Regions from separate parts of the Metabacillus sp. SLBN-84 genome, predicted to be linked through region 1. Evidence: riboswitches for the same ligand, from Rfam matches in the RefSeq annotation. Region 1 holds a riboswitch; the other holds the start of a gene.

Evidence for each region. Region 1 has a riboswitch for cyclic di-AMP ahead of RKD52_RS03680 (potassium channel family protein). Riboswitches for the same ligand answer to the same signal wherever they lie in the genome.
Region 2: it holds a riboswitch for cyclic di-AMP, as region 1 does, so the genes downstream of both, RKD52_RS07800 (cation:dicarboxylate symporter family transporter) here and RKD52_RS03680 (potassium channel family protein) in region 1, are expected to answer to the same signal.

The regions. Positions count from the first base shown of each region.
Region 1 is NZ_JBRJIP010000001.1:762,527-768,769, forward strand. Features, by position in the region: gene RKD52_RS03675 (heavy metal translocating P-type ATPase) at 1-1,473, shown strand, start outside; cyclic di-AMP (ydaO/yuaA leader) riboswitch at 2,029-2,169, shown strand; gene RKD52_RS03680 (potassium channel family protein) at 2,273-2,929, shown strand; gene RKD52_RS03685 (TrkH family potassium uptake protein) at 2,957-4,264, shown strand; gene RKD52_RS03690 (ZIP family metal transporter) at 4,293-5,018, opposite strand; gene RKD52_RS03695 (ABC transporter substrate-binding protein) at 5,414-6,243, opposite strand, start outside.
Region 2 is NZ_JBRJIP010000001.1:1,566,419-1,572,661, reverse strand. Features, by position in the region: gene gndA (NADP-dependent phosphogluconate dehydrogenase) at 1-901, opposite strand, end outside; gene RKD52_RS07805 (DNA polymerase IV) at 1,006-2,247, opposite strand; cyclic di-AMP (ydaO/yuaA leader) riboswitch at 2,415-2,555, shown strand; gene RKD52_RS07800 (cation:dicarboxylate symporter family transporter) at 2,644-3,906, shown strand; gene RKD52_RS07795 (hypothetical protein) at 3,944-4,174, opposite strand; gene RKD52_RS07790 (hypothetical protein) at 4,715-4,891, opposite strand; gene msrA (peptide-methionine (S)-S-oxide reductase MsrA) at 5,000-5,527, opposite strand; gene RKD52_RS07780 (M20/M25/M40 family metallo-hydrolase) at 5,592-6,243, opposite strand, start outside.

The DNA.
Region 1 (6,243 bases):
CTTGAAGAAGTCGCAGCAGGTGATACCGTTTTAATTAAACCGGGAGAAAAAGTGCCTGTCGATGGTGAAATCGTAGAGGGGAATTCAGCATTTGATGAATCCATGCTGACAGGTGAAAGCATTCCTGCCGATAAATCACCGGGGGATCAAGTCTATGGAGCAACGATTAATAAAAATGGTTTCGTAAAGGTAAAGGCAACGAAAGTCGGCAAGGACTCAGCGCTTGCACAAATCATAAAAGTAGTCGAGCAGGCACAAACGTCTAAAGCGCCGATTCAGCGTCTCGCTGATCAAATATCAGGCATCTTCGTTCCAATCGTAGTCGGAATTGCCGTTCTGACGTTCCTTATCTGGATCTTATGGGTTGATCAGGGGAACTTTGCCGGAGCACTTGAAAAAATGATTGCCGTGCTGGTCATTGCCTGTCCATGTGCACTGGGCCTCGCTACCCCAACCTCCATCATGGCAGGTTCCGGGCGAGCTGCAGAAGCGGGTATTCTTTTCAAAGGCGGAGAACACCTGGAGACGGCACACCTTGTCGATACGATTGTTTTAGATAAAACCGGTACTGTGACAAAAGGGGAACCGGAATTAACTGATGTGATTCTGTATGGGGAGCGCGATGAAGAAACGGTTCTGAAGCTGATTGCTGCAGCAGAAAATCAGTCTGAACATCCTCTGGCTCAGGCCATTGTCGCCGGAGCCAGAGAGAAAGGCGTCGAGCTCGCAGAAGCTAGCCAGTTTGAATCTGTACCTGGCTTTGGTATTAAGGCTGAGGCGGGCGGCCATCAAGTGCTGGTCGGAACAATCCGCCTGATGGAGAAATACGGGATCGACGCACAACCAGCTCTTTTTGAAAAGGAACGCCTTGAAGCAGATGGAAAAACGGCTATGCTTGCGGCAATTGACGGGGAACTAGCAGGGTTGATTGCAGTAGCTGATACGATCAAAGAAACTTCTAAAGCAGCGGTTGAACGGTTAAAGCAGATGGGACTTAACGTCATCATGATGACGGGTGACAACGAACGGACAGCACAGGCAATCGCTAAAGCTGCGGGCATTGATCATGTTATTGCTGAAGTGCTTCCTGAAGGAAAAGCAGAAGAAGTGATAAACCTTCAGAAGGCAGGGAAAAAAGTGGCGATGGTAGGAGACGGCATTAATGATGCTCCAGCTCTCGCCGCTGCAGACACAGGCATGGCAATTGGCACAGGAACGGACATCGCCATGGAAGCTGCGGATATTACGCTGATGAGAGGCGACTTGAACAGCATTGCAGATGCCATCTACATGAGCAAGCTGACCATCCGCAACATCAAGCAGAACCTCTTCTGGGCTTTTGGATATAATACGCTCGGCATTCCAGTTGCAGCGGCCGGTCTGCTTGCACCGTGGCTTGCAGGAGCAGCCATGGCCTTAAGTTCCGTATCAGTCGTACTGAATGCCTTAAGGCTGCAGCGTGCAAAATTATAAAGAGTGTGAACCAGGTCTGCCGCGGCGGCCTGGTTTTTTTGATACAGTGTTTTTTCACCCCAAAATGGACCCGGACTGTTAGACACCTGTTTTGGATCGTTATACCTGGTATTTCGCTTGTTAGCACGGCAGTTTGGACTGTTAGACACTGACTATGGATTGTTAGCGAGACCGGAGCCCCCTGAGATGACCTCTTTTTTCAGCGGTAGGCGGAGTTACGCCCGGTAATCCGGCTGCGACGACAGAGTTGGATGTAAAATGAATGAAGTTGTTTGTAAAAGTACAAAAGTCGGTAGGTAAGACACAGAAGCCGGAAGAAAAAATACGATAGTTGGACGTAATGATCACATCACACTTGCCGCTTCAGCAATCTATATCGAAGTACGCAGGTATGCCTTGAGAAAAAACCTGAAATTTACAGCCAGACTCAGCAAAACATATATGTAAGCGCTTAAATAAGCGATTTACACCTGAAATCAAAGCTTTTTGCCCAAATATGCCTCTTTACTGTCCATTCCAACAGGAGTAAGATACTCTCATAACTCACATTCATATGTTCTTAAATCGCTGAATCCATTAGGAGCGGGGGACCCAAATTTGCTGCAGATTGCAGCTCGGGGTGAATCCTTTACAGGTAGGGCTACTCTCATTGCCCGAATCCGACAGCTAACTTCGCAAGCGTTCTTGAGAGAGGATAAATGAAACATATTGCTGTCTAAAAAAACAGGCGCAGTGGTTCATGGGACCTCTGTGTCTTTTTTGTGTGCAAAAATAATGGATTGAAAGAAGGAAAAATCAGGTGGGAAAGCAGTTTGCGGTTTTTGGGCTCGGACGTTTCGGAGGAAGTCTTGTAAAGGAATTTCATGAAATGGGAATTGAAGTGCTGGCAGTTGATAAAGATGATGAAAAGGTGCAGTACTATTCACAATATGCCACTCTGGCTGTGCAGGCAAATGCGATTGATGAAACAACATTGAAGCAGCTTGGGGTCCGGAATGTGGATCATGCCTTTGTTTCTTTCGGCGATGATATCGAAGGGAGCATCCTGACCTCACTGATTTTAAAAGAGATGAAGATTCCCCAGGTTTGGGCAAAGGCTCAAAATGACTATCATCACAAAGTTTTAGACAAAATAGGAGTAGACAAAGTCATCCATCCCGAGCGTGATATGGCAAAACGCATCGCGCACTATATCTTCTCAGAGAAAATGGTTGATTACATTGAACTATCAAAAGATTATAGTATGGCTGAGCTAGTCGCTACATCCAAAATCCACAGGAAAACGCTGATTGATCTTGATATTAGATCGAGATACGGCTGCAACATTGTAGGAATTCAGCGGGAGGAAGAAATCATTGTTTCCCCGCCGGCGGAAGAATCCATTAAAACCGGTGATATTCTGCTGGTAATTGGACGTAATAAGGACATATCAAGATTTGAGGAGGAGGGGATGTAGGTGATCAGTTCTCAGAAACTGCAAAAAATGATTCGTTTTAATCCGTCCCAGCTTCTAGTGATTGTTTTTGCAGCGGGAATTTCCCTTGGATCTGCTTTGCTCATGCTTCCAATATCCACACATGAGCCAATCAGATGGATCGACGCTTTTTTTGTTGCAACTTCGGCTATGACAGTAACGGGGCTTTCGCCTGTTGATCCAGGTTCGACATTCACATATACGGGCCAGTTTATTATCGCCATGCTCATACAGCTTGGCGGGCTCGGTATTATGTCTTTTGGTGTTCTTATTTACATGGTTTTAGGACGTAAAATCGGCATTAAAGAACGTTTAATGATGCAAACGGCTCTGAACCAGACCTCTATAGGCGGTGTCATTAATTTAGTAAAGTACTTATTTTTATTCTCTTTAATCATCGAGTTTATTGCAATGATTTTCCTTTCATTCAGGTGGGTTCCTGAGTTTGGATGGGAAAAAGGTTTGTTTTACAGTTTCTTTCATTCCATTTCAGCTTTTAATAACGCAGGATTTGCCTTATGGCCGGATAATCTGATGAGATATGTGGGAGACCCGCTGATCAATTTTGTGCTTTCATCTCTCTTTATTATCGGAGGGATCGGATTTACCGTGCTCATCGATATATGGCGGAAAAGAAGCTTTAAAAAGTTTTCGCTTCATACGAAGCTGATGCTGGTTGGAACCCTCATTATTAATACAGCAGCTATGTTCATTATCTTCTTTATTGAGTATTCAAACCCTGAAACTCTCGGAAATCTGTCGTCAGGAAGCAAGCTCCTTGCCTCGTATTTTCAGGCTGTATCTCCAAGAACCGCCGGTTTTAATACCCTTGATATGGCAAGTCTTGAAGATTCGACTTTATTCCTTATGATCATTCTCATGTTCGTGGGAGCAGGAAGTGCGTCAACCGGAGGCGGAATTAAGCTTACAACCGCAATTATTATTCTCTTTGCCACCTTTTCTTTTTTAAGGGGGAGAGAAACACTCAATATTGCCAAACGTTCGCTTCATCCAAAATACATTGTAAAAGCCCTTGCTATTACAGTCGCAAGTCTTCTATTTGTCATTACAGCTGTCTTTATCCTGACGGTATCAGAAGACCTTACATTTATGGAAATCGTTTTTGAAGTGGTATCTGCCTTTGGTACTGTCGGTCTGTCCATGTCCGTTACGCCAAAGCTGACTGACCTTGGAAAGCAAGTCATCATCTTTATCATGTTCTTAGGAAAAGTAGGACCGCTTACGCTTTTATTCTCTATAGCAAAACCTCAAAAGGAAAAAATCAAATATCCAAATGAAGACATTTTAACAGGATGAAAAAAGGGCTCCGCTATAAGCGGGGCCTTTACAAATTCGATAAGATAAGGGAAGCAAGCACACCAACGGAAGCGATAAAACCTACTACAGGCCCTCCCTCCTCAAAGGCTTCAGGCATCATGGTCGAAGCAACCATAGCAATGATTCCGCCTGCGGCAAAGGCGCCTATTCCCGCAATCACATCAGGGCCTGCCTGCTGCAGGAGCGTATATCCAAGAAATGAACTTAAAGAGGACAGCATAAGCACGATGAGCCACATGGTAAGGATTTTCTTTTTTGAGTACCCGTCCTTGCGCAGTCCGACTGAGCTTGACAGTCCTTCTGGAAAATTGCTGATAAAAACAGCTGTGACCATCAGGAAACTGACGGCATTTTCCTGAAGCAGGCTGACTCCGATGATGACGGACTCAGGTATGGCATCAATGACAGTGCCGATAAAAATCGAGACTCCAGAATGATTTTCGGGGTTTTTATTTGATCGCTTGCGGTCACTGCCGCCTTTTTTCGTAATCAGCAGTTCGCTGATCGTGAAGGTGAGCGAACCAATGATAAATCCTGCTGATGCGGTCATCAGTCCGCCGTCATCTACAGATTCCCTTAAAAGTTCAAAAGAAGCTGCTCCTATTAAAACACCTGTACCAAACGACATAATCCACCCGAGGATTCTGCGGGGTATTTCTTTATAGATGCCAAGCAATGCGCCCAGCAGAATAGAGGAACCGGCAAAAGCTCCCCACAATGCGGCCTGCAGCATTTGTCTAAAGTCCCTCCTCACCCAAATTTCTACCTATAGCTTTCCAAAGATTGTTAAAAGAATACGAATAATCACATGTAAAAGATTTGAATTTTCAGTAAAATAAGAAGTGAACGCATTTCCTGAAACGGGATGCACAACCATTGGAAGCAAACCTGCTGTTTAACTTAAAAAAGTATATGGATCAGAAACTGTATGAATATACAGTTACCCGCCTTTCATCTTTTTATAAACGGTGCTACGGGGAATTTGACAGGCGCGCTGCACACACAGACAGAGAAGGACAGCCAAAGCTGATCCGCAATGATAAATATAGAAGAAACGAAAAAACGTCCCCCATCAGGAGGACGTTTTTCGTTAAAAGGGTCTATATAAAGATAAGTGGGAGACAAAAATTAGTTTTCAAGAACCAGCTTTTCAATATCATCAAGAACAAGATTCGCTGATTTTACTCCGCCTGATGTGTTCCAGATTGCATCGCTCACCTGGTAAGATTTGCCTTCTTTCACAGCATTCAGGTTTTTCCAAAGCGGGTCATTTGTCCATTCTTCCACCTGTTTGTCTGCATCAGCTTTTGATTCAGCTGGGTCATATGTGAAGTAGAAGAGAAGGTCTCCGTCCATTTCAGGAATCAATTCTTTTGTTACTTCACGTGCGAAAAGGTCCTTAGGGTTATCAGAGAATACTTTTTCAAGGTTTGCAGGCTTTGTAAATCCAAGCTGCTCAAGAATGACTCCCGAGAATGAGTCTTTGTTGTAGATGCGGGTAGCGCCAGCCATGAAACGGACAACTGATACGTCCTGATTCAGCTTTTCTCCGCCTTTTTCTTTTAGTTCAGCAATGCGTGCATCGTAGTCTGCAAGGACTTTTTTGCCTTCTTCTTCGCGGTCAAGTGCTTTTGCGTAGAATTTGAAGTTTTCCTGCCATTGTCCTTTCAGCGTTTCTGAAAAAACAGTCGGTGCAATTTTGCTTAGTTTTTCATACTGATCTTCCTGGCGCAGCTTGTTTCCGATGATGAGATCAGGCTTAAGCGCTGCGATTGCTTCTACATTAAGAGCACTTTCGTCTCCAACAACTTCAACGTCTTTCATGTCTCCGGCAATATGCTCATACCAAGGGTCGCCAATCCATGATTTAACGGCTCCCACTGGTGTTACTCCAAGTGCAAGCAGTGCTTCTGTTCCTTCGTTTGTAAGGATGACCACTTTTTCAGGCTTGCCCTTTA
Region 2 (6,243 bases), 800 kb from region 1:
CGCTCGCTTTTACACGCTCATCTTTCATGGCAGAGATGAAGCGGGCAAACACGGATTCCGTAATAATCGGAAGCGGAACACCTAAATCAAGGGCACTTTTGCTTGTCCATTTTCCAGTTCCTTTTTGTCCTGCTGTATCAAGAATCACATCAACAAGCGGCTTGCCTGTTTCATCATCTGTTTTTGTGAAAATGTCAGCCGTGATTTCAATCAGATAGCTGTCAAGCTCGCCTTTATTCCACTCGGCAAATACTTCATGCAGTTCCTGTGCAGATAGGCCAAGAACATTTTTAAGGATGAAATACGCTTCTGAAATCAGCTGCATATCGCCGTACTCAATGCCGTTATGCACCATTTTCACATAATGGCCGGCACCGTCCGGACCGATATAAGTTGTACATGGATCTCCGTCCACTTTTGCAGATATCGCTTCAAAAATCGGCTTTACAAGCTCAAATGCTTCCTTTTGTCCGCCAGGCATGATCGAAGGTCCTTTAAGGGCTCCTTCCTCTCCGCCTGAAACGCCGGTGCCGATAAAGTGAATGCCGCTTTCAGCAAGCTCTTTGTTTCTGCGCTGTGTATCTGTGTACAGCGTATTTCCGCCGTCGATCAGAATATCGCCTTTATCAAGATGTGGAAGAAGCTGCTCGATTGTTGCATCTGTTGCAAAACCGGCTTTTACCATAAGAAGAATTTTGCGCGGTGTTTCAAGAGACTGAACAAATTCTTCAATGCTGTATGTACCTGTCAGGTTCTTGCCGCTGTGTTCTTTCAGCATTTCTTCTGTTTTATCTGAAGAACGGTTATAAACGGCCACCGAATAGCCGCGGCTTTCTATATTAAGAGCGAGGTTTTTGCCCATGACGGCCAAACCGATAACGCCAATTTGCTGTTTAGACATGTTTATACTCCCTTTCTGTCCCAAATATCGTTGTTCGCATGAATATGCATTCCTTCTGTAAAATAACACAGTGCCCTTGCTTTTATCAAGGAAAGCGCCTTGTCTCATTCCCTTAAAAAATCTTTATTGAAACTTGTCCCGCTTGTTTTATCATCTTCCAGGTGGACCGCTTTCATCCCGCGTTTAATGACACTTTCTCCAAATTTTTTCTGAATGTCCTCAATCGTTTTAAATAGAGGCTCTTTTTTTGCATCCTCCTGAAAAGAAAACAGATCCAGCTGTTTATAGGCAGCTCCTTTTGGCACAAGGTCCTGGCACGTAACCCCAAGCAAACGTACGGGATCTCCCGTCCAGTGCCTGTCAAAAATCTCTTTTGCGTGAGTGTACAGCTCTTCCTTTTCACCAAGTGGATTATTGACTGTCCGGCTGCGGGTAAATGTGCTTCTGTCTGAGTAGCGAATCGTAATAAAGATCTTTGTTCCAAGCACCTCTTTCCGTTTCATCCGCATGCTGACGGACTGGGAAAGGCGGTTCAGAGTATCGTACAGGACGCGAACATCACTTGAATCTTTGGAGAGAGTGGTAGAATTCCCAATGCTCTTAAAATCATGGATGCTGTCCGGGTTGACTTCCCTGCTGTCTATACCGTTTGCCCTTTTTTTCAGCCGTTCACCGTTAATGCCCAGGAGCTGTTTCAATGAAATCGGATCGGCTTCAGCCAGATCTTTGATCGTCTGAATGCCAATGGTGCGGAGTTTTTCTGCCGTTTTTTCTCCCACTCCGTGCATCTCGCCTGCTGGAAGCGGCCACAGTGTCTCGTGAAGCTCCCGTTTTCTGAGGACGGTGATGCCCAGTGGCTTTTTCATATTGGAAGCCATCTTGGCAAGGAACTTATTCGGGGCAATGCCAATACTTGATGGCAGAAGCAGCTCTTCAAGCAATCGCTGCTGAATCGTTTTTGCCACTTGAAGCGGATTGCCTTCCTTCAGATATTCCGTCAAATCCATATACCCTTCATCAATAGAGACAGGCTCAACCAGCTCGGTAAATTCTCTTAACAGGTCGAACATTGCTCTTGATGCCTTCCGGTACCGGTCAAAATTCGGCTTCCTGACAATCAGTTCGGGACAATGGCGCTTCGCCTGCCACAGCGGCATTGTTGTTTTCACTCCTCTTGCTCTTGCCTCATAGCTGCACGTGACAACAATTCCCTTCCGTTCTTCCACATTTCCGGCAATGGCGAGGGGTTTCCCCCTCAGCTCAGGCTCAAACGCCATCTCAACTGATGCGTAAAAACTGTTCATATCCACATGGAGAATCACTCTTGGACCGCTTCGTCCGTTCATTTCCATTCAACTTCTTTCAAGGCTCTTTTATGTTAAAAGTTTACCATAACCCTAATTAAAAGTACCAACTGAGCGTATTGTCCAGGCTGAATGCTAGTAAAAAACAATTGACAACTTGTCTGCATTCAGAGTAAATTATATCTTGTGTGATTTTATAAACAGACAAACTTCATAATAAGCTTAATCTTTTCAGAGCGGGGGAATCATGCATTTGGTAAGGCTCTTACCTTGGGGTGAATCCGTAAATGGAAGGGAACTCTCAATCCCGAATCCGACAGTTAACCTCGTATGCTTTATTGGGAGAAAGACTTTAATTGTGTATTAAAGACCTTTCTTACTTTAGATTGGTCTTTTTTTGTATTTTCAGAATTCTTACATCAAAGAGGAGGTTCATCTATGAAGAAATTTCGTTTGGGACTGGCTTCCCAAATTTTCATTGGTTTGATTTTAGGTATTTTAGTTGGTGTCGTCTGGTTTAATGACCCTCGCCTTGCAGCCGTGCTGCAGCCGCTTGGTGACTTGTTTCTCCGTTTGATCAAAATGATCGTGATTCCGATTGTTATCTCCAGTCTGATTGTTGGAGTTGCGGGTGCCGGGAATGGAAAACACGTTGGAAGACTCGGCGGAAAAACCATTCTCTATTTTGAAATCATTACAACCGTAGCGATTGTCCTCGGTGTATTGCTTGCAAACGTCTTTCAGCCGGGACAGGGTGTTGACCTTGAATCTGCCCAAAAGACAGATATCCAGCAGTATGTCGACACATCTGAGGAGCAAAGTGAAAAATCGGTTGCCGAAACGTTCCTTCATATTGTGCCGACGAACTTCTTTAAATCCGTCGTAGAAGGCGATATGCTTGCCATCATCTTTTTCTCCGTCCTCTTCGGCCTTGGCGTAGCAGCCATTGGAGAACGCGGAAAGCCCGTCCTGCAATTCTTTGACGGTGTTTCACACGCGATGTTCCACGTCGTAAATCTCGTAATGAAAGTGGCTCCACTCGGCGTGTTTGCCCTGATTGGAGTAACCGTTTCGAAATTTGGAATTGATTCACTGCTGTCTCTTGGAAAATTGGTTCTATTAGTATACGCTGCACTGATTTTCTTCCTGATTGTCGTGCTGGGTGCAGTGGCAAAATGGGCGGGCGTCAATATCTTTATGCTGCTGCGCTACATTAAGGACGAGCTGCTGCTTGCATTTAGTACGTCAAGCTCTGAAACCGTCCTTCCCCGCATCATGGAAAAGCTTGAAAAAATGGGATGCCCTAAAGGAATTGTGTCTTTCGTCGTTCCGATCGGATACACTTTTAACCTTGACGGATCAGTGCTTTATCAGGCCATCGCTGCCTTGTTCCTCGCACAGGTCTACGGCATTGAATTAACGATCGTTCAGCAATTAACGCTGATCTTAGTCTTGATGGTTACGTCTAAAGGGATGGCTGCCGTTCCTGGAACATCCTTTGTCGTGCTGCTTGCCACTCTCGGAACGATTGGAATTCCTGCAGAAGGACTTGCCTTCATTGCAGGTGTTGACCGCATCATGGATATGGCCCGCACAGTCGTCAACCTTGTCGGCAATACACTCGCTGCCATTGTGATGTCAAAATCCGAAGGCCAGTACAACCGGATTAAAGCGGATGAAGTTATGAAAGCAAGTGCATAAATAAGTTGAGCCCCCGGAAAATGTTCCGGGGGTTTTGTTAGTTCTTATTGTACTCCTTGAAACCATATGTAAGCACTCCTCCAACAATCCCGATCATGGCAGCAACCGGTGCTGAAAACACGAAACCGATTGCCACTGCAAATCCAACTCCTGCACCTACGGACGGGTCCTCATTAGGATAAAATTCAGTAAAGAGCGCAAGGCCCAATACGATCAGGATAAATGATCCAAACCCTGAAATTAAAAACCCCAGAAAAAAATGTTTCATGTTATACTCCTCTTGATTTTTATAGACTTTAAGCAGAACACGGTTTATATATTTGCTTACCCTCCCACATCGTTTCTCAGTTTCCGAGGGTAGGATTCGCCTCTTTGCTTACCCTCCCACATCGTTTCTCGGTTTCCGAGGGGACGATTCATCCATTTGCTTACCCACCCACATCGTTTCTCAGTTTCCGAGGGGACGATTCATCCATTTGCTTACACCCACATCGTTTCTCAGTTTCCGAGGGTAGGATTCGCCTCTTTGCTTACCCTCCAACATCGTTTCTCAGTTTCCGAGGGTAGGATTCGCCTCTTTGCTTACCCTCCCACATCGTTTCTCAGTTTCCGAGGGTAGGATTCGCCTCTTTGCTTACCCTCCCACATCGTTTCTCAGTTTCCGAGGGTAGGATTCGCCTCTTTGCTTACCCTCCCACATCGTTTCTTGATTTACGAGGGTACGATTCTCACTTTAAATTGACTCGCGTTCCCGAAATTCAAAAACACACCATCCCTTACAAGAATGATGTGCTCTGCTTGCCCCTGATTACTTGCACTCTACCTTATCAAATCCAAACCGCTCCAGAAATTCATTGTAGGCTTCCATTCTGCCGAGGATTTTTCCTCTTTCCAGCTCTTCCATGTTCTCCTGGAGGAGTTTGCAGTTTTCTTCGGCTCTTGTTCTCACGTAAGATGCAATGGCACTTTCATTAAATGTATTCATTGTGATCACTCTCCTTAATATGGAAAATACCCATTGCAGACCTTATACAAACACAGAGCCGAACATCGATAAAGCCCTCCGTCCAGATGAACAGAGGGCTTGCTTGCTTTATTTCTTCCAGTTGTTCCGGATAAACTCTTCTCTTCCGGATTCTTCTCGTTCCTGCTTGTATTTTTCAGGGTTTTTCGCATAGAACTTCTGATGGTATTCTTCTGCCGGATAAAATGGGGAAGCAGGCAGGATCTCTGTCACGACAGGCTTTTGAAAGCGTCCGCTTGCGTCAATTTCCTGCTTTGTTTTTTCAGCCTTCAGCTTTTGCTCTTCTGTGTGATAGAAAATGGCAGTGCGATACTGGCTGCCGCGGTCGAAGAACTGGCCGCCGTCATCTGTCGGATCAATCTGCGGCCAATAGAGTTCAAGCAGGGTGTCATAGGAAAAGACATCCGGATCAAAGGTAATTTCAACCGCTTCCCTGTGTCCTGTTTCACCTGTTTTGATTTGTTCATATGAAGGATTTTCAAGTGTTCCCCCCGTATAGCCCGAAACGACTTCAATAATTCCCGGCTGTTCGTCGAACGGCTTCACCATGCACCAAAAACAGCCTCCTGCAAATGTTGCCTTTTCTCTTCTTCCCATGATCTGCACCTCTTTCTATGATGTAAAACAGCAGACACAATCTATGTGCCTGCCATTTTTTCAATTATTCGCTTTTAGCTACTTCTTTAATTATTGATACCACAAGCTCGGCTGTTTTGACAAGTTCTTCAATTGGCATCTTCTCATTTGTAGTGTGGATGTCTTCGTATCCGACAGCAAGGTTGACAGTCGGGATGTCAAAGCCGGCAATTACGTTTGCGTCACTTCCGCCGCCGCTTGTCTGAAGTTCGCTTGTACGGCCGATGTTTGCTGCCGCGCGCTTTGCCACTTCTACAACGTGATCTCCCTCTCCAAACTTAAAGCCAGGATACATCACTTCGATTTCAACTTCTGCACGGCCTCCCATTTCAGCCGCCGCACTTTCGAACGCTTCTTTCATTTTAGCTGTTTGGGCTTCCATTTTTTCAGGAACGAGTGATCTCGCTTCAGCCAGGATATTCACTTGGTCGCACACAATGTTTGTTTGCGTGCCTCCTTCGAATCGGCCGATGTTTGCTGTTGTTTCATGATCAATTCTTCCAAGCGGCATTTTTGCAATCGCTTTTGAAGCAATTGTAATCGCAGAAATGCCCTTTTCCGGTGCAACGCCTGCGTGGGCGGTCTTGCCGAAAATAGACGCTCTCACTTTTGCCTGTGTCGGAGCAGCCACAATAATGGTTCCTACTTTTCCGTCACTATCAAGGGCATATCCGAAT